Regions from separate parts of the Streptomyces sp. NBC_01410 genome, predicted to be linked through region 2. Evidence: riboswitches for the same ligand, from Rfam matches in the RefSeq annotation. Region 2 holds a riboswitch; each other region holds the start of a gene.

Region 1 (5,717 bases), 4.3 Mb from region 2:
CATCACGCCGTTGGCCTCCAGCGTGCCGATCGCCGAAGCGGCCCGCGGGCAGGTCAGGTAGTACAGCGTCGGGAAGGGTGTGCCGTCGGGGAGCCGGGGCGCGGTCTCGACGACGTCCGGCTGTCCGCAAGGGCAGCGGTGCGCGATCGCGCGCAGCCCGCGCGGCGGCCGGCCGAGCTGCTCCTTGAACGCGGCGATGTCCGCGTCGGTCGGCTCGGTCGGTGCGGTGGTGGGAGGAGGGGTTTCCATGCCTGCCTTGGCTCTAACAGTTCTACGGTTCTACTTGCGGCGGTCGGCGTTGTCGACGCCGTCCCAGACGTTTGAGTACCAGGGGCGGTCGGCCGCCCCCTCTTCCGTACGGCGCTGCTCCGCCGCATCGGGGTCGATCATGGTGTAGCCGGTCTCGCCCGGAAGCACGAGATGCAGGTGCTCGCGGGCCAGGCGCTTGACGTACTGGTCGTCCTGGAGGCGCGCCTTCTCGTCCCGGAGCCGTTCCACCTGCTCCCGGGCGTCCGCCATCCGGCGCTGCTCGTCGGCGATGTCGGCGCGCTGCGACACGTACTGCCGCATCGGATAGGCGAGCGCGACGACCAGCGAGCAGACCACCAGCGTCAGGAAGGCCGCGCGTCCGGTCAGCCGGGAGCGGCGGGCCTGGCGGCGGCTCTGGGAGCGGTAGACGCGAGCGGCGGTCTGCTCACCGAGCAGCCGAATCCTGGTCGCGGTGGAGAACCGATCGCGGTCCTTCCCGGCCATGTCCCGCCTCCCCATTACGTACGTACGTCCCCGGACACGGTACGGGACCGCGGCCGGGGACGTACGGACGACGGGCTGGTCAGCCCTTGAAGCGCGGGAACGCCGAGCGGCCCGCGTACACCGCGGCGTCGTCGAGGATCTCCTCGATGCGCAGCAGCTGGTTGTACTTGGCGACGCGCTCGGAGCGGGCCGGGGCGCCGGTCTTGATCTGGCCGCAGTTGGTGGCGACGGCCAGGTCGGCGATGGTGACGTCCTCGGTCTCGCCGGAGCGGTGGGACATCATGCACTTGAAGCCGCTGCGCTGGGCGAGCTCCACGGCGTCCAGGGTCTCGGTCAGCGAACCGATCTGGTTGACCTTGACGAGCAGGGCGTTGGCCGCGCCGTCCTCGATGCCGCGGGCCAGGCGCTCCGGGTTGGTGACGAAGAGGTCGTCGCCGACGATCTGGACCTTGGTGCCCAGCTTGTCGGTGAGGACCTTCCAGCCGGCCCAGTCGTCCTCGAACAGCGGGTCCTCGATGGACACCAGCGGGTAGGAGGCGACGAGCTCCTCGTAGTACTCGGTCATCTCGGCGGCCGAGCGGGACTTGCCCTCGAACTCGTACGTGCCGTCCTTGTAGAACTCGGACGCGGCGACGTCGAGCGCGAGCGCGATGTCCTTGCCGGGGGCGTAACCGGCTTCCTTGATGGCCTCGAGGATCAGGTCCAGCGCGGCGCGGTTCGACTCGAGGTTCGGCGCGAAGCCGCCCTCGTCGCCGAGACCGGTGGACAGGCCCTTGGTCTTCAGGACCTTCTTCAGCGTGTGGTAGACCTCGGCGCCCCAGCGCAGGGCTTCGGAGAAGGACTCCGCGCCGATCGGGGCGATCATGAACTCCTGGATGTCCACATTGGAGTCGGCGTGCGAGCCGCCGTTCAGGATGTTCATCATCGGAACCGGCAGCAGGTGCGCGTTCGGGCCGCCCAGGTAGCGGAAGAGCGGCAGGTCGGAGGCCTCGGAAGCGGCGTGCGCCACGGCGAGCGAGACACCGAGGATGGCGTTGGCGCCGAGCGAGGACTTGTCCGGGGTGGCGTCCAGGTCGAACATCGCCTGGTCGATCAGGCGCTGCTCGGTGGCGTCGTAGCCGACGAGCTCCGGGCCGATCTGCTCGATGACGGCGAGGACGGCCTTCTCGACACCCTTGCCCTGGTAGCGGTTCTGGTCACCGTCGCGGAGCTCAAGAGCCTCGAACGCACCGGTGGAGGCGCCGGACGGAACGGCAGCACGGCCCGTGCTGCCGTCGTCGAGGCCAACCTCGACCTCGACCGTGGGATTGCCTCGGGAGTCCAGGATTTCCCGGGCTACGACGACGTCGATGGACGGCACGAGCATCTCCTTCTGGGATGTGACGCTGAAAGTGCAGGGTCTCTTTGGCCTTGCGGCAAGAGCCTAACCGGCGCGGGAGCATCGGTCGGCAGATGCCCGCCCGCTGGGACGAAAAACGGCATGAAGAGACTCGACGCAGGACAAACAGCGCGTGAACTACCTGGGGGTAACAGACAGAACCCCGGCCCGGCGCGCTGGGGGGAAAGCGCGCCGGGCCGGGGTGGCTGTGGGGATGAGGGCCCGCGGGGTCCGGTGGTCCGCCGGGTCCACCGGAGTCCCAGGGCTCCTCGGGTCAGCTCAGGTGGAGCTGCTGGCCCGGGAAGATGACGTCGGCGTCGCTGATGATGTCCTTGTTCAGCTCGAACAGCTTCTTCCAGCCGCCCTTGACCTTCTCGGCCTTCGCGATCTTGCCGAGGGTGTCGCCGGCCTTGACCTTGTACTCGCCGTCGCCCTTCTTCACTGCCTTCTTCGGGGCTGCGGGGCGCTCGGAGCGGGTGGTGGGGGCCTCGGCGCGCTTCTGGACCGGCTTCGCGGCCGGCTTCGACTGCTGCGTGGTGGCGGAGCCGCCGGTGTACGGCGTGTTGGACAGGTTCACGCCACAGCTCGGCCAGGCACCCTTGCCCTGACCCGCGAGGACCTTCTCGGCCACGGCTATCTGCTGGTCCTTGGAGGCCAGGTCGGCGCGGGAGGCGTAGGCGGTGCCACCGTAGGCGGCCCAGGTGGAGCTGGTGAACTGCAGGCCGCCGTAGAAGCCGTTGCCCGTGTTGATGGACCAGTTGCCGCCGGACTCGCACTGGGCGACGGCGTCCCACTCGGACGCGGTCGCGGCGGAGGCCGAGGTGGCACCCATCAGCGGGACGGCGACAGCGGCGCCGGTGACACCGGCGAGCGTGGCGATGCGGGTGAGCTTGGACGGGCGACGGTGCTTGGCTTTGCCGGAAAACAGCATGGAGCTTCTCCTCACCGACGCCTACGAGGTGAGCTGTCGGGTTCGGGCCAAGTGAGTTGCCCGGTCGCACGTCTTGCATGCGACTTCACCCCAAGCCGGTCTCCGCCGTCGATCTCTCAACGGCCGGGCACGGCGCTTACCTTGGGTCCCCCGCTCCTGCCTTCGGCGCTCTGAGCGACGACTACTCCCCCCGACCGACGGCAGGATTCGGCGTGACGGTCAGTGGTGCCCGCGGTGGCGAGCGGTTCAGACCGTAGACACACGACTCCCCGATGTTCAAAGACGAACATCGGGGAGAAATCGCCCATTTCACCGGGTAGGACATATACGTTTCCGCAGGTGACGGGCGGAATGGGTGATTCCGCCGGGGCAGATGCGTCACTTGGGACAAAGAGACCCTTGTCTCACTTGCGCAGAACCGGACATACAGCCGCGAACTACTCCTGATTCAGGCCCAGATCGAGGCTCTGGCCAGGAAGGATGAGGTCGGGGTTGCCGCCGACGGTCTCGCGGTTCTTCTCGTAGAGCTCGGTCCAGCCGCCGGAGAGCTTCTCCTTGTCGACGATCGCGGAGAGGCTGTCGCCCGGCAGGACGGTGTACTCGCCCGGCGCGGCGTCCGCACTGTCGACCTTGTCCGACTTGTCTGCTTCGGTACGTGCCGGCTCGTCGCCCCGGGAGGCGTGGCGCCCCGTTTCGCGCTCGCTGTCCGCACTGTCCGGCTCGGTCTCCTCAGGGGCCGCCTCACCGCGGTGCTTGCCGTCGCCCGCCGCCGCATCGGGGGCCGCGGTCGCCGACCCGGTCGGGTCCGCGGGCGGCGTGGTGGACGGCTCGGCGGACGGCTCGGCGGGCTTGGCGGTCGGCTTCGTGGACGCGGTCGGCGCCGGAGCCGTGCTCTGGGAGGGCGAGGGTGCGGTGCCCGGGTCGACGCCGGTCGCGGCGCCGTCGTTCTGCAGCCCGGCCATCGCCGCACAGCCGGCCCATGCGGCCGGACCCTGCGCGTCGAGGACCTTCTCGGCGACCGCGATCTGCTGCGAGCGGCTGGCGAGGTCGGCGGTGGGCGCGTACTCCGCGCCGCCGAAGGCCTGCCATGTCTCCTGGGACATCTGGAGTCCGCCGTAGTACCCGTTGCCGAGATCGGCGCTCCACATGCCGCCGCTCTCGCAATCGGCGACGCGGTCCCACGTGGAGGCATCGGCGGCGGAGGCCGAACCGGCTCCGAGAAGGGGGATCGCGATGGCCGATCCCGTCACCCCTGCCGCGACAACAATGGCCGGAGCCTGGCGGGGACGACGGTGGCGACCATGGCCGGAGAGCATGCGTTTGCCTTTCGCGTGACTGCTGAGACGGCAGTGAAAGTAGTCGCATTCGAGCGCACATCACAAGTCGATGCAGCGGAGATCACGTGAAAGTCACAGAATTGACAGTCCGTCAGGTTTGCCGAGGCGCGAACTCAACGGGCAGAGTGCGCAATCCACGCATAATCAGGCCCCCACGCCACCGCAAATCGGCCGGATCGCCCGCAAGCCGCAAGTCCGGCAATCTCCTGAGCAGCGTCGCGAGCGCGGTCTGCCCCTCCAGCCGGGCGAGCGGAGCGCCGAGGCAGTAGTGGATGCCGTGGCCGTACCCGAGATGCTGGTTGTCGCGCCGGGAGAGATCGAGGATGTCCGGCTCGTCGAAGCGCGCCGGGTCCCGGTTGGCGGCAGCGAGTACGACGAGTACGGGATCGCCCGCCGCGATCCGCTGCCCGCCGATGGTCAGCGGCTCGGTGGCAAACCGCCAGGTCGCGAGCTCCACGGGGCCGTCGTAGCGCAGCAGTTCCTCGACGGCCGTCGCCAGAAAGGGGTTTCCTGCTGGGGGTCCGGGGGTTACCCCCCGGGAAGACACAGCCTCGACGGCCGTCGCCAGAAGGGGGTTTCCTGCTGGGGGTCCGGGGGTTACCCCCCGGGAAGACACAGCCTCGACGGCCGTCGCCAGAAGGGGGTTTCCCGCTGGGGATCCGGGGGTCACCCCCCGGGTCTCCCCCGCGGCGAGGGACTGCTGCAGACGCTCGCGCTGTTCTGGGTTGCGCAGCAGCGCGTACACCCCGTTGCCGATGAGATTGACCGTCGTCTCGAAGCCCGCGAAGAGAAGGATGAAGGCCATCGCTGCGGCCTCGTTCTCGGTGAGGTGCTCGCCGTGGTCGCTCGCATGGATCAGCCCGGAGATCAGGTCGTCGCCGGGTTCTTCCCTTTTGCGGTGGATGAGTTCGGCGAGATAGCTCCGCATCTTCTTCACAGAGCGGGCGACTCCGCCGCGCGGGCCACCACCGTGGCGGATCATCATCCCCGCCCAGTCGCGGAAGTCGTCCTGGTCCTCGCGCGGGACGCCGAGCATGTCGCAGATGGCATAGATGGGCAGCGGGAACGCGAACTCGTGAATCAGGTCCGCCTCCCCCTTCTCCGCGAAGCCGTCGATGAGCCGGTCGGTCAACTCCTGTACGCGCGGGGCGAATTCGGCGACCACGCGCGGGGTGAACGCCTTCGACACCAGCCGCCGCAGCCGGGTGTGGTCCGGCGGGTCGATGTTCAGCAGATGCGTCATCAGCTCTGCCTTGCGCTCGCCGGGAATGCCCGTCTTCCCCTTGGCGTGCGCGGGCTCGTCATGGTGCGCGGGATT
Region 2 (5,717 bases):
CGAGGAGCCTTCATGCATCCACATGCCAACGACATCGGCATTCACCTGGTGTTCGAGCGGGCCGGCAGGGTTCACCTCGGCCCGCGCGCGTCCACGTCCACATGTGTGGAGGTCGGCAGGTGACCGGCTCCGACTCCGCCGCGGCCAATGCGGCAACGCCGCCGCCTCCCCCGCCCGCGGAGATCACCTTCGAGGGCCACTTCGGCAAGAACCCCCTCGGCGAGGTCTCGTTCACCGCCCTGTGCTCCCGCCTTCCCTCGGTGCTGGGGCAGACCTCCCGGATGGCCTGGCGTATCGACCGCGCGGCTGTGATTCTTCTGCTGGCCTGCCAGGTCCTCACAGGTGTCGCGGCTGCCGTACTGCTGGCATTCACCGCCCGCGCGATGCATCCCCTCCTCGGCGGCGGCGAAGTCTCCGCCCGCCTCCACGCGGCGTTCCCCGCGCTGCTGGTCGTCGGAATCGCGGCCGCCGCGGGACGGATCGCCGGTGCCTTCGCCTCGTATGCGGACGCCCGGATCACGCCCACGCTGACCACGGCGGCCGACACCGCGCTCGTCGAGGCGGTCTGCCGGGTCGAGGCGTCCGCCTACAGCAAGGACGGGTTCGCCGACCGGCAGGAAGCCGCGGAGATGGGCGTGGTCCGCACGACGATGATGGTGAAGGACGCGCAGCGGTTCACGGCCGCGCTGGTGCGCATGGTCGCCGCCGGTGGTGTCCTGACGCTGATGCACCCGCTGATGCTGCCGCTGCTGTTGCTCGCCGTGCTCCCGGCCGGTATCGGCGCCGTACTCTCGGCCAAGGTGGACTACGAGACCCACTACGCCAATGTGGCCGACCGCAACGTCCGCGGAATGATGCGCTGGTGGGCGACAATGTCCAAGTACGGCGACGAGGTCCGTGCGAACGGCATGACCGACTACCTGCTGTTCTGGTACCGCACGCTGTCGGACCGTATCGACCGGCGCACCCTCACGATCGCGCCCCGGATGCTGCGCATCGTCCTGGCCACCTCCGCTCTCGGCGGGCTGTTCCTCCTCTGCACCTGGGCCACACTGGCCTGGCTCGCGATGACCGGCCGAGTCGGCATCGCCATCGCCGCGACCGCGGTTGTCGCCGTTCAGACGACGCTGGCCGCTCTCTCGCAGCTCGTCATCAACGGCGCTGCGATGTTCCATACCAGCCTGTACCTGGCCGACATGCGGTCTTTCCTCGACCTGGCCGAGCAACTCGCCCCCACACGTGGTGCGTTGACCGCCCCGGGGAGCGTGGAGGAGATCCGGCTCGATGAGGTGGTCTACCAGTACCCCGGCAAGGAGGCGCCGGCCGTCGACCATGTCTCCCTCACGCTCCGCCGTGGCGAGATCGTCGCGATCGTCGGGGAGAACGGCTCGGGCAAGTCGACCCTGACGCGGCTGATCACCGGTATCTTCCTGGCCGACAAGGGCCGGGTGACCTGGGGTGACGTCGATCTCGCCGACGCCGACCCCGACTCCGTGTGGGCGGGGACCGGGCTGGTCCCGCAGATCTTCGCCCAATGGCCCCTGCGCGCAAGGGAGAACGTCACGCTGGGGCAGCCCCGGACCTTCGACGACGGGCCGGTGTGGGACGCCGTCGACGCCGTGGGGATGCGCGCGGCGATCGACGACCTGCCCAAGGGACTCGACACGCTGCTGGCGCGCGAACTGTACGGCGGATCCGAGCTGTCGGGCGGACAGTGGCAGCGTCTGGTCTGCTCACGCGCTCTGTACCGGCGGCCTTCCCTACTGATCCTGGACGAGCCGACGTCGCAGATGGACGCGCGCGGTGAACATGGCATCCTCGAGGCGATCAAGGCGATCTCCGCCGACCGCATCACGGTCGTGGTGACACATCAGCTGGAGAACACCCGGCTGGCGGACCGCATCATCGTCATGGAGGAGGGCCGGATCACCGAGCAGGGCCGGTACGAGGACCTGGTCCACGCCGGGGGTCTCTTCGCCGAGCTGCTCGCGCTCTCGAAGGACCGGTGAGGTAAAGGGCCCGCACGGCCCGGCCGCTCGTGGCGGCGGTTCTCGGCCTGGTGGTCGTGAACCGCCGCGACCTGTGAGGCTCAGTAGGCGCCGTTCACGTTGTCGATCGAGCCGTACTTGTCGGCGGCGTAGTTGCACGCGGCGGTGATGTTGGCGACCGGGTCGTAGCTGTCCATCGACGTTCCGGGCACGTGGTAGGCGAAGAACGTGGGGTCGATGACCTGAAGGAGGCCCTTGGACGGCGTTCCGGCCGCGGCGTTGGAGTCCCAGTTGTTGATGGCCAGCGGGTTGCCCGAGGACTCGCGCATGATGTTGCGGTGGATGCCGTCGTAGCTGCCGGGGATGCCGTGCTTGGCCATGACGTCCAGCGACTCCTTGATCCAGCCGTCGAGGTCGTTGGAGTACGTCTTCTTCGGCTTCGCGGCGGGGGCACTCTTCGCCGGGGTCAGCTTGGTCGTCCGCTTGGAGCGGTCTGCCCGCTCGGCCCGGTCTGCCCGGTCGGCGGCGGGGGCCGCCTTGGCCTTCTTGCCGATCGTCAGCTTGAGGCCCGGGTGAATCAGCCGCGGGTCGTCACCGACGACCTTGCGGTTGTCCTTGTAGAGCTTCTTCCAGCCGCCGCTGACGTTGAGCTGGTCCGCGATCTTGGAAAGGGAGTCCCCCGCGACGACGGAGTAGGTCGTGGCGCCGGCCTTCTTCGCGAGGGCGGGAGCAGCGGCCGAGGCCTTGGCGGCGGGAGTGGACTGCGGTGCCGTCTGCGCGGAGGCGGCGGTCGTGGCGATCACCGGCAGGACGAGTGCGGCGCTGCCCGTGCCCGCGACGACGAGACCGCGGCTGAGTGCACGGGACTTGGGACGGCGGTGCTTACCCTTTGCGGGCATGACGAATTCCTCTCCGTCGCCTGCGAGGTGAGCTGTCGGGTTCGGGCTGGAGATGCCCGGCCGCATTGTGACGGCGGCTTAACCCCAAGCCGTTCCGTATTCCGGATCGGCGGCTTACCTGGGTCCCCCGCTCCTGCCGTACGTACGTGAGTGGGTGGGTGCGGTTTCCGGACGGCGGCAGGATTCGGCGGTCCATCCGGGTTGTCGTGACCGTAAGCGAGTCAGACCGGGCGAAACAAGTCCCGAATTCACATTTCAATTCGCGAGGCGGATTATTCGCGAGAAATTTCCGCCGGTCGGCAAGATCGAGAATCTCAACTTTCTTTCTGCAGAACGGGACTGGGCGCCACGCCGCCATGCGCGGGCGCTGCCTGACGTGACCCATTTCACTGAGGGGGAAGGCAACCGAGTCCGGTTTGCGGCGGTGCGCGCCGGATAAATGGAATTCGCCCGGGTTCCTCTTATGCGGGCATCGAATAACAATAAAGATGAACCGCCTATGCGGGCTTTTTCGGACATCAAGGAGCTTTTCGGGGCGCGCACGCGGGACCGGGCCGGGACAGAGCAGAGCGCTCCGGCCGGCGGAGCCCGCCGTCCGGAGCGCTCAGGTGCTGCGGCCGGTCAGCCGGTCGCGCGGATGCGGTGGATGGAGTCCATCGCCTCGGCCCCGACCGCCGCCTTGTCGACGACATAGGCCGTGCCGCGCGTGATGACGACATGGTCCGTGTTCGCACCGGTCGCGAGGTTCGCGAGAACGAGTCCCTTGCGGGGGTCGACCACCGAGGTCGTACCGGATTCCCTGTTCGCAACGAAGACGTTGCCCGTGCACGCGTCGGTCGCGACCGCGAGGGCGCCCGCTCCCGTCGCGATCTCCTTCTGCACCACTCCCGCCCGCAGATCGATGACGGCGAGGGAACCGCTGGCCTGATTGGCGGCGTAGGCGGTCCGGCCGTCGGCGGACAGCGCGACGTCGATCGTGCCCTTACCGGCGGGGATCAGCCGGGGCTTGTCGGATGCCGGGGAGACCTCGATGAGCTGACCGTTGGTCAGATCGGCCGCGTAGACCGTGCCGGTGCGCTCGTCGACGGCCACGCCCGCGGGTGTCGCGCCCGTGACCGTGACGCGCTTCTTCTCCTGGTATGTACGGGTGTCGAAGGCGACGATGCTGCCGTCCTCGAGCCCGGCGGTCCAGGCCAGGTTGCGCTTCTGGTCGACGACGACGTCACGGGCGTGCTTCACACCGGGCAGCGAGGCCAGGTGCTCGCCGGTCCGCTGGCTGTAGACGGCAAGGGAGTTGTCGAGCGTGTTGGTGGTCCACACGGTGTTGTGGACGTCGTCGACGGCCACCCCGTAGACGGCCTCCCGCGCACCGGTGGCCTCGTCCTTGAGGGGCGGCGTGTAGGCGGCCTTCACCTTCAGGGTCGCCGGGTCCACCTTGAGCAGCTGGGTCTTGGTGACCGGGGGGTATCCGACCGAGCTGGTGACCCACAGGACGTTGTTCCGCGCGGAGTAGGCGGACTGGTAGAGCCCCTGGCCCAGTTGGGCGGAGTCGACCGTGTAGGACGCCTGGAGCGTGTGCACCTGCGCCGGGGCGGCAGCCATGGCAATGCCGGCCGGGCCGAGCGCGCAGGTGGCGGTTATGGCGGCGGCGAGTAGGACCCGGCGGCGAATGGTGCTTCGGGTGCGGGACATGCTTGTTCCTCCAGAACAATGAGAAGTGGATGCCGGTTTGTGGCACCGTGGAATATGCGCCCCTGCTGGGCCCCTTCCTCACTATGAAGGCAGGGCTTGTCAGTTGTCGGTCGTTCCCCCTCGTCTGACATATCGCTGACATGTTCCGGCCGGGAATCGGGAATGCGGTCGCCGAATTCGTCCGCAGGGGGCAGGGGCGCCGCAAGGTCGCCGGAATTCGTATCCCGGCTTTCCGCTCAGCCGGGTCAGCCGGGCGGCGCGGACTGCGCGGGCGTCACGGCCCGCAGACAGTCCTCGTGTGAGGCGGGGCCGTGTTCCGTGGCCCAACCGGCCGGCACGGGCAGGTATACCGGCCACAGGGACCGTGCCCCCGCCGCGTTGACGAGGACGAGATGGGTGGGCTCGGGCGTGCCCGTGGGGTCGAAGGGCTGGGTCATGTGTCGAGTTCCTTCAGCCGGGCCATGAGGACGGTGGCGATCTCGTCGAGCTGCCGGGGCTGTGTCATCTCGGGATGCAGGCAGTCCAGCCTGTGCTCGTCGAGCCTGCCGCTCATGTACGGCCGCCAGGCGTGCGGGGTGAGCCAGTCCTCGGCGCGGGGTGCGGCTGCCGTGAAGAACAGCAGGTCCCCCTCGAAGGTCTGGTGGCGGTGGGTACGCATGAGGCGGGCGTTGTTGGTGACGATGCCGAGGACGGCGGTCAGTACCCGCTCGGGAAGAGCCGCGAGCGCACTGCCCTCATGGCGCAGGGTGGCGAGGACGCCGTCCCGGGTGAGTCCGTCACCGCCCTCGAAACCGGCCATGCGCAGAAGGGCGTTGAGCGCGTCGGCCTCGGTGGGTCCGGCGAGGTCGCGCCACTGGTCCGAGGGGTAGGCGTCCATGAGGGCCAGCAGGTCGACCTGTTCGCCTCCCTGCTGGAGATGGACCGCGACGGTATGGGCGATGACGCCTCCGACGGACCAGCCGAGGAGCCGGTAGGGGCCGTGCGGCTGGACGGTGCGGATCTGCGCCACGTAGTCGGCGGCCATCTCGTCCATCGTGGCGGGCAGGGTTTCGTCGTCGTGCATCAGTCCACGGGCCTGGAGTCCGTGGACGGGCTGTCCGCTGCCGAGACCGGAGAGGAGCCCCGAGTAGCACCAGCT
Region 3 (5,717 bases), 2.7 Mb from region 2:
CTCCTCGAACTGGAGGATGTTGCGGATGGTCGCGCCGCGGAAGGCGTAGATCGACTGGTCGGCGTCGCCGACGACACAGAGCTCGGCAGGCGGCAGGTCCTCGTACCCCGTCCCCACCAGCTCGCGTACGAGCGTGTACTGAGCGTGGTTGGTGTCCTGGTACTCGTCCACCAGGACATGGCGGAAACGTCGCCGGTAGTGCTCGGCGACGTCCGGGAACGCCTGGAGCAGATGCACCGTCGTCATGATGATGTCGTCGAAGTCCAGGGCGTTGGCCTCGCGCAGCCTGCCCTGGTACATGCGGTACGCCTCGGCGAGCGTCTTCTCGAAACCGTCGGCAGCCTGGTCGGCGAAGGTCTCCTCGTCGATCAGCTCGTTCTTCAGGTTCGAGATCTTGGCGCTGAAGGCCTTCGGCGGGAACTTCTTGGGGTCGAGATCGAGGTCCCGGCAGACCAGCGCCATCAGCCGCTTCGAGTCCGCCGCGTCGTAGATCGAGAACGACGAGGTGAAGCCGAGCCTCTTGGACTCCCGGCGCAGGATGCGGACGCACGCGCTGTGGAAGGTGGACACCCACATGGCGTTGGCGCGCGGCCCGACGAGTTGCTCGACGCGCTCCTTCATCTCGCCGGCGGCCTTGTTGGTGAAGGTGATCGCCAGTATCTGGCCGGGGTGAACGCTGCGCGTCCCCAGCAGATACGCGATCCGGTGGGTCAGCACCCGGGTCTTGCCGGATCCGGCCCCGGCGACGATGAGCAGCGGCGAGCCGGTGTGCACGACGGCGGCGCGCTGCTGTTCGTTCAGCCCTTCGAGGAGGGCGGCGGGGTCCACGACGGTGCGCGGGGCGCCGTCGCGGTGGTACGGATCCCGGGCCGGGGGCACGTCGAAGGCACCCTGGAAGAGATCGTCGGGCATCTCCTCCGGGGCCGGGTCCTCGGGCGGCGGCGGAGGGTGCTCCGAGCTGGGCTGGAGGTCCGCCAGGAAGCTGTCGTCAAAGAGGCTGCTCATCGCTCTACGAGTCTAGGCCGCCGCACTGACAGCTTGCCGCCGCATCCGGCCACCACCCTGCGTGACCTTCGCAACCCTGCGTGATCCGGCCATGTCGCCGGGTCACCTTCCGGAACGTACGGGTCCGCCGATCGGCAAGGTCACGAAAATGTATCGGGCATATCGAACATCAACCTTCACAGCGACCACACGAGTTGGCTACGGTGCTCGACCAGGCGGCCCGTATCCCCCTGGCGATCCGCGCCACATCGGGCAGCCTGCGCCGAATTCGGGCTTTCCGCAAGGAAGTTCGGAACCGGGGACCCACCATGCACAACCGGGGTGAATCGGACCGCACCCATCCGGTCCGTAGGGCGATCTTCCGTTCCGCCCGAACCCGACAGCTAACCCGGTAGGCGGTCCACGGAAGAAGGAGATGCCGGCCTTGGCGTCGCATCGCAAGGAACGCAGCCGTACCACGACCTCACCCGCCGTCGGGCTCACGACGGCAGCCATCGCCGGCGTCACGCTGCTGTCGACGCAGAGCGCCAATGCCGCGCCGACCGAGCCGAAGCCCTCCATCGAGGAGGTGCAGAAGAAGGTCGACGACCTGTACCGGCAGGCCGGCACCGCGACCGAGAAGTACAACAAGGCCAAGGAATCCACCGACGCGAAGCGGGCCGAGGTCGACGAGCTGCTCGACGATGCCGCCACGCGTACCGAGAAGCTGAACGAGTCGCGCAGAGTGCTGGGCAACTACGCGGCCACGCAGTACCGCACGGGAGCCGTCACGCCGACCGCCGCGCTGCTCTTCGCGGACAGCCCGCAGGCGTACTTCGACCAGACGCAGCTGATGGACCGGATGACCGACCGTCAGCGCACGGTGATCGACGACTACGAGACCCAGCGGGCCGCGGACGCCAAGCAGCGCGCTGCGGCGACCGAGAAGCTCGAGTCGCTCACGCTCTCGCAGAAGGCCCTGCGCAGCAGCAAGCAAGAAGTCCAGGCGAAGCTCGCCGAGGCACGGGCGCTGCTGTCGAAGCTGACCGCCGAGGAGAAGGAACGGCTCGCCGCGCTCGAGCGCCAGAAGCAGGAGGAGGCCCGCCTCAAGGCCGAGGCACAGGCCAAGGCGGAGGCGGAGGCCCGCGCCAAGGAGGCGGCGGCAGAGGCGGCGCGGCAGCAGCAGGAGGCGGCGCAGAGCCAGGACACCAGCACCGGGACGGGCACGGACACCGGCACCAGCACTGGCACCGGTACAAGCACCGGAACCGCCGACAGCACCTACGCGGCCAAGGCCGACAAGGTCCTCGCCTTCGCCCGCGCCCAGATCGGCAAGCCGTACGTCTGGGGAGCGTCCGGCCCGAGTTCGTACGACTGCTCGGGGCTGACCCAGGCCGCCTGGAAGGCGGCCGGCGTGGACCTGCCGCGCACCACCTGGGACCAGGTGAACGTGGGCACGCGGGTCGCGACGAAGGATCTGCTCCCGGGCGACCTGGTCTTCTTCTACGACGACGTCAGCCACGTCGGCATCTACATCGGCGACGGCATGATGATCCACGCGCCGAAGCCCGGTACGAACGTCCGCGAGGAGTCGATCTACTACATGCCGATCTACGGCAGCGTGCGCCCCGCGTAGCACCGCAGCAGCCGAACGCCCGGGCTTCCGAAGCGCGCCCGGGCGTTCTCATGCCCGGCGCACCCCGACGCACCGTGGCGCACCGCGGACATCCGGGCATCAGGTCCAGAGCGTCGCGATGAAGATGTTCGCGATCGTCAGCCCGCCCACCGCGCCGAACAGCGCCTTGTCGACCTTCTCCTCGTCCCGCTTGACGTAGACGAGGCCCAGGATGACCACCAGCACGGCCAGCTTGATCCCGATCTTCAGGCTGTTCACCGGCTGGTCGTCCGCCTGGTTCAGGCCCACCAGCACCACGCCGGTGACCAGCATCGTCAGCGCGCCGTGAAGCATCGCAGGGCTGAAGCGGGCCGTGCCCGCCCCCATGGCCTTCATCTGGGTGAGGAAACCGCCGAGCAGCGACGCGATACCGATGATGTGCAGGGCGACGAAGACATTGATGAGTACGTCCATGAGGCGGAGCCTAACGATCCCCATACCACCGCCCTTTGGGCAGGTGTGCCTCATTCGCCGCATCGGTCACAGCGGTAGCGGGGTCGGGCCGGTGCCATCAGGTCCGCTCCCAGAAACCGGCCCAGGGTGTCCACCTTCGGGCAAAACCGGTCCTTGCGCCCCTCCCCCGTGACCGCCAGGTCTAGCGTCCTTCCGCAGGTGACCGACTCCCCACCGCCGCCGAGCTCCCGGGCGGCCGTCGGCCACCACCGCCGAGAGATCCGGCGGCGGACCGCTCCCCCTGTGCGGACCGCCGTCGGACTCGGGCTCGTACCGCAGGCACGACAGAAGGACGTGGACGCCCTCGTGGCAGCGCACCGGAAACCGAAGCAGCATCCGCTCACCGGGCCCGCGGCCCGGACCGCCGCCACCCTCGCGCTTGCAGGCGCCGCAACAGCCACCGCATTCAACGGCACCGCACTTGCCGAGCCCGCCCTCACCCCCGCACAGGTCAAGGCCAAGGTCGACAAGCTCTACGAGGAGGCCGAGGCCGCCACCGAGAAGTACAACGGGGCCAAGGAACAGACCGCGGGCGCCCGCAGGTCGCTGGACGAGCTGCGCGACGAGGCCGCCCGCAGGACCGAGGCGCTCAACACCTCACGCAACGCGCTCGGTTCGATCGCCACCGCCCAGTACCGCGCGGGCGGCATCGACCCGGCGCTGCAGCTCGCGCTGACCTCCGACCCGGACGAGTATCTGGAGCGGGCCGCGCTCGCCGAGCGGGTCGGCACCCGTCAGGCCGACGCCATCGCCGGAGTGCACCAACAGCTCGTGGACATCGCCCGGTTGCGGGCCGAGGCGGGCGAGCGGATGGGCGCGCTCACAGCCCGGCAGACCGAACTGGCCAGGCACAAGGCCACCGTCCAGAAGAAGCTCTCGGCCGCCGAACGCCTGCTGGACCAGCTCACTGCCGCGCAGCGCGCCTCCTACGACAGCTCCCAGGGGACGTCCAACGGAGGCTACGGGGACGCCGCGACCGACGCCCGCGCCGACCGCTCCGCTGCCCCCCGCGGCTCCCTCCAGGCCCCCAACCCCCGTGCCGCGCAGGCCGTCGCCTTCGCCTACGGAGCACTCGGCAAGCCGTACGTCTGGGGCGCGACCGGGCCCGACTCCTTCGACTGTTCCGGGCTCACCCAGGCCGCCTGGCGCTCCGCGGGAGTCTCGCTGCCCCGCACCACGTACACCCAGATCAACGCGGGCCGGCGTGTGTCGAGCTCCGAACTCGCCCCCGGTGACCTGGTGTTCTTCTATTCCGGCATCAGCCATGTCGGCCTCTACATCGGCGGCGGACAGATGATCCACGCACCCCGCCCCGGCGCCCCGGTCCGGGTCGCGCCGATCGACGAAATGCCTTTCGCCGGAGCCACCCGGCCCGCATAGGATCCCCGGCGTCCCGAGATCCCGAACGCGGCAGGAGCCCGACGTGGACGTCGACGTCCAGAACTATGTACGCACCCTCGCGCTCCGCTCGCCCGACCATGTGCGGGTCGGCCCCTTCACGGTGCGCTACGACCCCAACTGGGCGATCCCGCCTGTGAATTACGCCATACCGGACCACGGCGCGGAGCCGACCACCGAAGAGATCGGCGCTCTGATCGCCGTCTTCCGCGAGCGCGACCGGATGCCGCGTCTTGAGTTCCTGCCGTCCTGCGCGCCCGAGGTCGAGCCCGCGCTGCTCGCCGCGGGCTTCGCGGTCGTCAACCGCGCCCCGCTGCTGGCCTGCGCGCCCGGCTCCCTCGTCCCGCCCGCGCCGGTGGCCGGGACAGCGATCAGCGAGCCCCGCGACCCGGCCGGATTCAGGGCCGCGGCCGCCGTGCAGCATCTCGCGTACGGCGAGACGGGCGAGCCGACCGAGGGCGAGATCGCCTGGCTCCGCGGGGCCCACGAGGGTGGCGGGGTCGCGGCCGTCGCCACGGACGACAGGGACGGGGCCACGGTCGCCGCGGGCGGCTGCTCCATTCCGGTCGACGGGATGAGCGAGCTGTGCGGTCTCGCGGTTGCCGCGTCGCACCGCCGCCGCGGCATCGGCGCCGCCCTCTCCGCGTATCTGACCGCCACCGCATTCGACCGCGGCTGCAAGGTCGTCTGGCTGGAGCCGGGCGACGCGGACGTCGAGCGGATCTACGCGGGGATCGGCTACCGGCGGGTCGGTGACAAGACCGACATGGCACTGGACGTGTCGCCCCGGTAGGCGCCATGGCCGTCACAGGGCCGTCACGGCGGGCTACTCCAGCGGTCCGGCGGCGCTGTCGGTCAGCTCCGGCTCCTGCTTCCGGTCATCGCTACGGCCCCTGGCCTGTCCCACGGTCCCTCCCTGGTCCTTTCCGTGGGGCTTGGTCATGCCCTGCAGATGCATCTGCCGCGTGAGCCACTCGAACGCGTACGGGAGTTCCCTGCTCCACACCTTGGTGAGGTGCCCGCCGGTCGTCCTGCGCACCTCCACCTTCGTGGGCGCCTTGGCCGCACGCAGGAGTGCGAGACCGGGCTGGTACCCGTCCGCGCCCTCGCCCGTCGCCAGCAGCGAGACGCGCGGCGGCTTCGTGGCCGACTTCAGGATGTTCAGTACGTCGTGCTCGCGGCGCAGGTCCGGGTCCGAGCCGGTGAT
Region 4 (5,717 bases), 5.1 Mb from region 2:
CCCCAGACCACCCAGGTCCGCTCCGGCGCAGAGGCACTCCGCCAGATCACCGGCGCCCAGACCCCCTCCGGCATCCCCGTGACGATCACCGTGCCGGTGGCCGAGCGGCGTAAGCGCAGTGCGGCCTCACGCGGCCGACGCAGCCCCGCTTCGGCTGCCCGGCGCGTGACCGTGCGGCAGTCCTCCTTCGATGCGGCGGCCTAGAACCTTCGTGATCAGGAAACTGGCCCATCTCTGCAGGAGGCACGTTTCGACGCTGGTTCAGATGCAGCCCCGCTCGGCGAATGCCACCCCCGTACACAGGACGGCGACCGACGCCATGGACACAGGCGCACCGCAGGTCTGCGACGACATGACCATCGAGGTCGCCCTGTCCGTCATGACAAGCGCCCGCACCGGGCACCTGCTCGTCTGCGACAACGACGGCCTGTGCACCGGACTGGTCACCCAGGCCCAGATCGCCGCAGTCCGCGACAGCTCCGCGTACACGGACCGGGTCCAGCTGCGCGACATCCTCGGCGACCGCCAGCCGTTCACCTCGCCCGTGACCTCGATGGCCCCGGCCGAGCACGCGATGCGCTGCCGCCGGCTCGATGCCCTGCCTGTCGTCGACGAACGAGGCAGTGCTCTGGGCGTCCTCGCCCTTGCTGGCTGAACCGCCTCACCACGGCAGAACCATCCCCCTTCGTTCTTCTCCTTGTGAGGCATCATGCGCTGTGTCATCGCCCGCTTCCCGTTCGACCTCACCAAGAGCGGCGTACTGGAATCGATGAAGGGCATCAGGCCCGAGCAGGTCTTCGGCGAGTCCGTGATCATCGGCCGCCGCACCTACCCCGTCAAGCAGGTCGGCCAGATCGTCACACGCCAGGACCGCCGCGATTTCAGCGCCGGCGAAGTCCTCCGGGCCATGACCCAGCTCGGTTTCACCTGCCGCGGCCTTCCCCAGGCCGCCGCGCCCACGCGCGTCCTCAACCCGTTCCAACAGGCTTCCGCGATGCTCGGCGCCCCCGCGGTCGTCTGACCGACGGGCAGGCGCGAGCCGCCACCAAAACAGCGGTGAGGGCCCGATCGGCATGCGCCGGTCGGGCCCTCACCGCATACCGGCGGCTTCTCGAAGCGGCGGGGGTCAGTGGTCGGAGTAGCTGAAGTCGCCCATGGTCCAGGCACTGACGTCCTCGATCGCCACGCGGTACAGGCCGGTTCTTCGGCAGCAGCCACAGCTTCCGCAGCCGCCCCCCGCCGCCGGGTCATCCCCACACCCGCCAGCACCACGGCCATCCCCAGCACCACCCGGACGCTCAGGTCCTCGCCCAGGACGACCGCCCCCAGCAGCACGGACACCACCGGCAGCAGATAGCCGACCACGGCGGCGTTGGTCGCGCCCTCGTCGTTGATGATCCGGTAGGTGAGGTGGAAGGTGATTGCGGTGCAGAAGACGCTGAGGACGACGGCCGCGACCAGGACCGTCGGGCCGGGGTCGATCGACTCCAGGCCGCCGATCGGCACCGCGAGGGCGGTCAGTCCGCTCGCGGCGACGAGCTGGGCGGCGGAGAGCGAGATCGTGGCCGTGCCCCTGCGGACCAGGGTGCGGCCCATGTACGTGAACGCGACGGCGTAGCTGGCGGCGGCGCCCAGGATCGCGAGGGCGCCCCAGCCGGTGGCGCCGGTCGTCTGCCAGGGGGCGAAGATGACGATCGTGCCGGTGAAGCCGAGCAGAAGACCCGCCAGCCGTACGGGCCGCAGCCCGCGCTCCGAGCCGAGGGCGAGACCGAGGGTGATCGACCAGAGCGGGGTCGTGGCGTTCAGGACGCCTGCGAGCCCGGAGCCGACGGTCTGCTGGCCCACGCTGAACAGGGCGAACGGCAGGGCGTTGCAGAAGAAGGCCGCGACGACGATGTGCCGCCAGGCGGCGACGCCTCTCGGCAGCCGGTGCCCCGTCGCGTAGCAGGCGACGACGAGGACGAGCGCACCGAGGACACAGCGCGCGAGCGTGACCTGGAGCGGGGAGAGCCCGCGCAGCGCCAGCTCGGTCCAGAGGAAGGTCGAGCCCCACAGCAGGGCGAGCACGGCCACCCGTAATCCACCCCACAGGCCCCGCGCACCGCTGTTGTCGCTCATGGCGTTTCCCCATTCTCGTTCGGTGGGTTTCTCGTCGCTGTCCTACGAAGGTGCCTCAGCTAAGATTTGAGGACAAGCAAATGGTTCTACTCATACTGTTAACCTGTGCTACATGCTTGATGTGAAGCGACTGCAGGTCCTGCGCGCGGTGGTCACCAGCGGTACGGTCACCGCCGCCGCGGCCCACTTGGGCTACACCCCGTCCGCCGTCAGCCAGCAGGTGGCGGCGCTGGAGAAACAGGCAGGTACGGCGCTGCTCGAGCGGGTCGGCCGCGGGGTGCGCCCCACGGCGGCCGGGCTGCTGCTCACCGAGCACGCGGCGCTGATCGGCTCGGCGGTCGCCCAGGCGGAGACCGCGCTCGCCGACCTCCGCGCCGGACGCACCGGCCGGCTGTCGGTCCGCTACTTCGCCACGGCCGGCTCCACGCTGGTGGCGCCCGCCCTGGCCAGACTCCGCGCCGAGCACCCCGGCGTCCGCGTCGACCTCGAACTCACCGACCCGGAGGACCCGTTCCAGGAGGTGGCGCGGGGCCGGGCCGACCTGGCCGTGGTCGTCCAGGCGCAGCACCGCACAGGCAACGGCTTCCGGCTCGTCCACCTCCTCGACGACCCGTACGCGGCCGTACTGCCCCACGGCCATCCGCTCGCCGGCAAGGAGGTGATCGACCTGCACGAGTTGTCCGGTGAGCAGTGGGTCGGCAGCGAGCCCCCCGGCCCCTGCCTCGAACCCGTCATCGACTCCTGCGCGGCGGCCGGCTTCAGCCCCGACTTCGTCATCCAGAGCGAGGACTACGCCACCGCGCAGGGCTTCGTCGCGGCCGGTCTCGGCGTGGGTCTGATGCCGCGGCTCGGGCTGCGCAACCAGCACCCCGGTGTCGTCGTGCGCCCGGTCCGCAACCCCGAGCCGCTCCGGGTGATCTCGGCCGCCGCCCGGGAGACCGCCCTCGAACAGCCGGCCCTGCGCGGCCTGTTGGACGCGCTGCGGGACGCGGCCGCCACCGCCGACCCCGCCCGATGAGCCCCGGTCGGACTGACCGCGGCCTACGGGGTGCGGGTCTGCGGCGGGGGCGTAAGGGGCGCATGTCAGGCGCCGTGCGCGCTGGGTACGGCGGCCAGGGTGAGGTGACCACGCTGGCGAAGATCTCCTTGCCGTGCTGCCGGGCGCTGATCCGCACCTGGTCGGGGTCCGCCAGTTGCTCGGCCTCCACCCCGCCACTTCACCCAGCCGCCGCGCGGGACGCAGCCGATGGCCGCCCGCCAGACGCGCTGTGGTCGCGGGTCGACACCGTCATAGCAGCCTGGATTGTCCACACGCAAACGCCTGCACGCATCCCCCCTTACCGGGGGTACCGGGCGTACATATCACGAACTCCCCTGTAGGAAAAGCCAGTTGATGCAAGTCCGCTTGTGGAGACCTTGTGCTCGAACACAAGGTCCCCCTAACGTGCTCGGCGTTCGGAGAAGTCGAACACCGCGCGGCCGGACCGCCGAATCCTGCCCCCGGCGCGCGGCAGCACATCACCACACCGCAGGCAGGAGCGGGGGACCCACTTGCGCCGTACGGGACAACGCGTATCCGGCGGCTTGGGGTGAAGCCGTGAGAACCACGGCCGGGCAACTCTCCAGCCCGAACCCGACAGCTCACCTCGCAGGCGTTCGGAGTAGGAGCCACCGTGATATCCGCAGTCGGAAGACACCGCGTCCCACACCCCCACGCCACCACCCGCCGGCTCGACGGCCCCATCGACGCCGAAACCGCAGCAACCGGCGGCACCGTGGTCTCGACGGGCTGGGACGCGAGACCGTTCGCACTGAACTACGCCCGGCCCGCCGTGAACCCGCCGGCCGTGGTCCCCTACGCCTATGACCCCCTGCGTCAGTTGAACGTCCTGCCCGACGGCCGCCCGGCCATCAGCGACCGCGACCTGCTGCTGGCGTGCGGCACCACCACGTCCACCGCCGGTTCCCAGACGCACTTCGATGACTGACGGTCGCCCCATGACCGTGCTCGTACTGACCTGCGAGGAGGACGTGACCGCGGACATGGTGGTGTCCGTCCTGGATGGAGCGGGAGTCCCGGTCGTACGCCTGGATCCTGCCGATCTCCCGGGCCAGGTTGCCGTGTCGGCCGAATACGTGCGGGGCGACTTCGACGGGCACCTGTCGGCCGGTGGTCGTGTGGTGAGCATGAGCGGACTGCGCTCGGTCTGGGTACGCAGGCCCGGCCGTCCGGCAGCGCGTGCCGCCCATCAGTCCGCATGGCTCACCGCCGAGGCCGAACAGGCCCTGTACGGAACGCTGAACTGCACAGGGGTGCGCTGGATGAACCATCCGGCGGCCGCCGCGCAGGCCCGCTGGAAACCGTGGCAGCTGCGCGTCGCCCACCGCAGCGGCTTCGCCGTACCCCCCACGCTGATCACCGGCTTTCCGCGGGTTGCGCGCGAGTTCGCCGCCCAGTACCCGGACCTCGTCGTGAAGCCGGTTTCGGGAGCGCATCCCGGCGACCCGGCGCTGGCACTGCCCACCACCCCCGTCGGGCCGGACGCCGACTTCGGCGCGGTGACCGCCGGCCCCACGCTCCTGCAGCAGCGCGTGCCCAAGCGTGCGGACATCCGGCTGACCTGTGTGGGGGACGAGCTGTTCGCCGCGCGGCGGGCGTCCGACCCGGACGAGGTGGACTGGCGTTTCGCCGACAACGGCGGTGCCTGGGCTCCGGCCGAGGTACCCACCCGCATCGCGAAGGCGGTCGGCGCCTATATGTCGCTCGCCCAGCTCGCGTACGGCGCCTTCGACTTCGCTGAGGACGGTGACGGCACCTGGTGGTTCCTGGAGTGCAATCAGGGCGGGCAGTTCGGCTTCGTCCAACTGGAGACCGGTCAGCCCATCGCCGAAGCCGTCGCAGCCTGGCTGGCTTTGGGTCCTGCGGTGTGAGCCGACCCGGGGCGTCAGCTCACGGTGAGGGTGCCTTTCATGTTCGTGTGGATGGTGCAGATGTAGGGATAGCTGCCGGATGTGGACGGAGCGATGAAGGTGGCTGTTTCGCCGGGATCGATGTCGCCGGTGTCGAATGGCTTGTCCCCGGTGGCGGTCAGGGTGTGCGTGACCGAGTCCTGGTTCTCGACGATGACCTTCGTTCCGGGGCGTACCTGAAGTGTCGCCGGGATGAAGGTGAAGTTCTTGATCGCGATGTTCGCCGCGCCGACGTTGGAGGTGCTTGGGGCGGATGAGGCGCTGGTGGTTGCGGGGGTGGCGGTGTCATTGCCGTTGCCGTCGCCGTTGCTCGAACAGCCGGCCAGGGCAAGCAGGACGCAGGCTCCGCCCACCCTGAGGGCGGTGTGGACCCGGTCCGGATAGGTGAGTGACATGCCGGGCGGACCTTTCCGACGAGGGATGCCGTGGTCTGGGCGCGGCTGGTGATCGGCCGCCGCATTCAGGTTCGCCGTCCTCGGTGGCGCTCGCCAGGGCGGTACCGCCAGTCGCGGTGCCGTTCACCTGAATGCCGACGGGAGCCGCGCTTCATCCCGGGCGGGCGGGGGAGCGCCGACATGGTTCACCCAATGGGTGAGCGACGCGACGGGCGCGGTCAGCCCGGTCCCCTC

Evidence for each region. Region 2 has a riboswitch for cyclic di-AMP ahead of OG741_RS36025 (transglycosylase SLT domain-containing protein). Riboswitches for the same ligand answer to the same signal wherever they lie in the genome.
Region 1: linked by a shared signal. The riboswitch ahead of OG741_RS16715 (transglycosylase family protein) and the one ahead of OG741_RS36025 (transglycosylase SLT domain-containing protein) in region 2 are both predicted to bind cyclic di-AMP.
Region 3: linked by a shared signal. The riboswitch ahead of OG741_RS24415 (NlpC/P60 family protein) and the one ahead of OG741_RS36025 (transglycosylase SLT domain-containing protein) in region 2 are both predicted to bind cyclic di-AMP.
Region 4: linked by a shared signal. The riboswitch ahead of tgmA (putative ATP-grasp-modified RiPP) and the one ahead of OG741_RS36025 (transglycosylase SLT domain-containing protein) in region 2 are both predicted to bind cyclic di-AMP.

The regions. Positions count from the first base shown of each region.
Region 1 covers NZ_CP109530.1:3,671,318-3,677,034, forward strand. The annotation lists gene OG741_RS16700 (DUF501 domain-containing protein) at 1-249, opposite strand, end outside; gene OG741_RS16705 (septum formation initiator family protein) at 280-753, opposite strand; gene eno (phosphopyruvate hydratase) at 833-2,119, opposite strand; gene OG741_RS16715 (transglycosylase family protein) at 2,406-3,062, opposite strand; cyclic di-AMP (ydaO/yuaA leader) riboswitch at 3,066-3,240, opposite strand; gene OG741_RS16720 (transglycosylase family protein) at 3,500-4,378, opposite strand; gene OG741_RS16725 (cytochrome P450) at 4,491-5,717, opposite strand, start outside.
Region 2 covers NZ_CP109530.1:7,926,533-7,932,249, reverse strand. The annotation lists gene OG741_RS36030 (ATP-binding cassette domain-containing protein) at 120-2,009, shown strand; gene OG741_RS36025 (transglycosylase SLT domain-containing protein) at 2,090-2,887, opposite strand; cyclic di-AMP (ydaO/yuaA leader) riboswitch at 2,892-3,054, opposite strand; gene OG741_RS36020 (YncE family protein) at 3,509-4,579, opposite strand; gene OG741_RS36015 (MbtH family NRPS accessory protein) at 4,825-5,016, opposite strand; gene OG741_RS36010 (amino acid adenylation domain-containing protein) at 5,013-5,717, opposite strand, start outside.
Region 3 covers NZ_CP109530.1:5,273,133-5,278,849, reverse strand. The annotation lists gene pcrA (DNA helicase PcrA) at 1-1,005, opposite strand, end outside; cyclic di-AMP (ydaO/yuaA leader) riboswitch at 1,256-1,418, shown strand; gene OG741_RS24415 (NlpC/P60 family protein) at 1,421-2,620, shown strand; gene OG741_RS24410 (hypothetical protein) at 2,720-3,073, opposite strand; gene OG741_RS24405 (NlpC/P60 family protein) at 3,419-4,492, shown strand; gene OG741_RS24400 (GNAT family N-acetyltransferase) at 4,536-5,303, shown strand; gene OG741_RS24395 (alpha/beta hydrolase) at 5,337-5,717, opposite strand, start outside.
Region 4 covers NZ_CP109530.1:2,869,669-2,875,385, reverse strand. The annotation lists gene OG741_RS13190 (DEAD/DEAH box helicase) at 1-204, shown strand, start outside; gene OG741_RS13185 (CBS domain-containing protein) at 266-655, shown strand; gene OG741_RS13180 (SCO5918 family protein) at 710-1,021, shown strand; partial or broken gene OG741_RS13175 (DMT family transporter) at 1,186-2,118, opposite strand; gene OG741_RS13170 (LysR family transcriptional regulator) at 2,231-3,136, shown strand; cyclic di-AMP (ydaO/yuaA leader) riboswitch at 3,633-3,788, shown strand; gene tgmA (putative ATP-grasp-modified RiPP) at 3,894-4,106, shown strand; gene tgmB (ATP-grasp ribosomal peptide maturase) at 4,117-5,049, shown strand; gene OG741_RS13155 (cupredoxin domain-containing protein) at 5,064-5,483, opposite strand; gene OG741_RS13150 (leucyl/phenylalanyl-tRNA--protein transferase) at 5,702-5,717, opposite strand, start outside.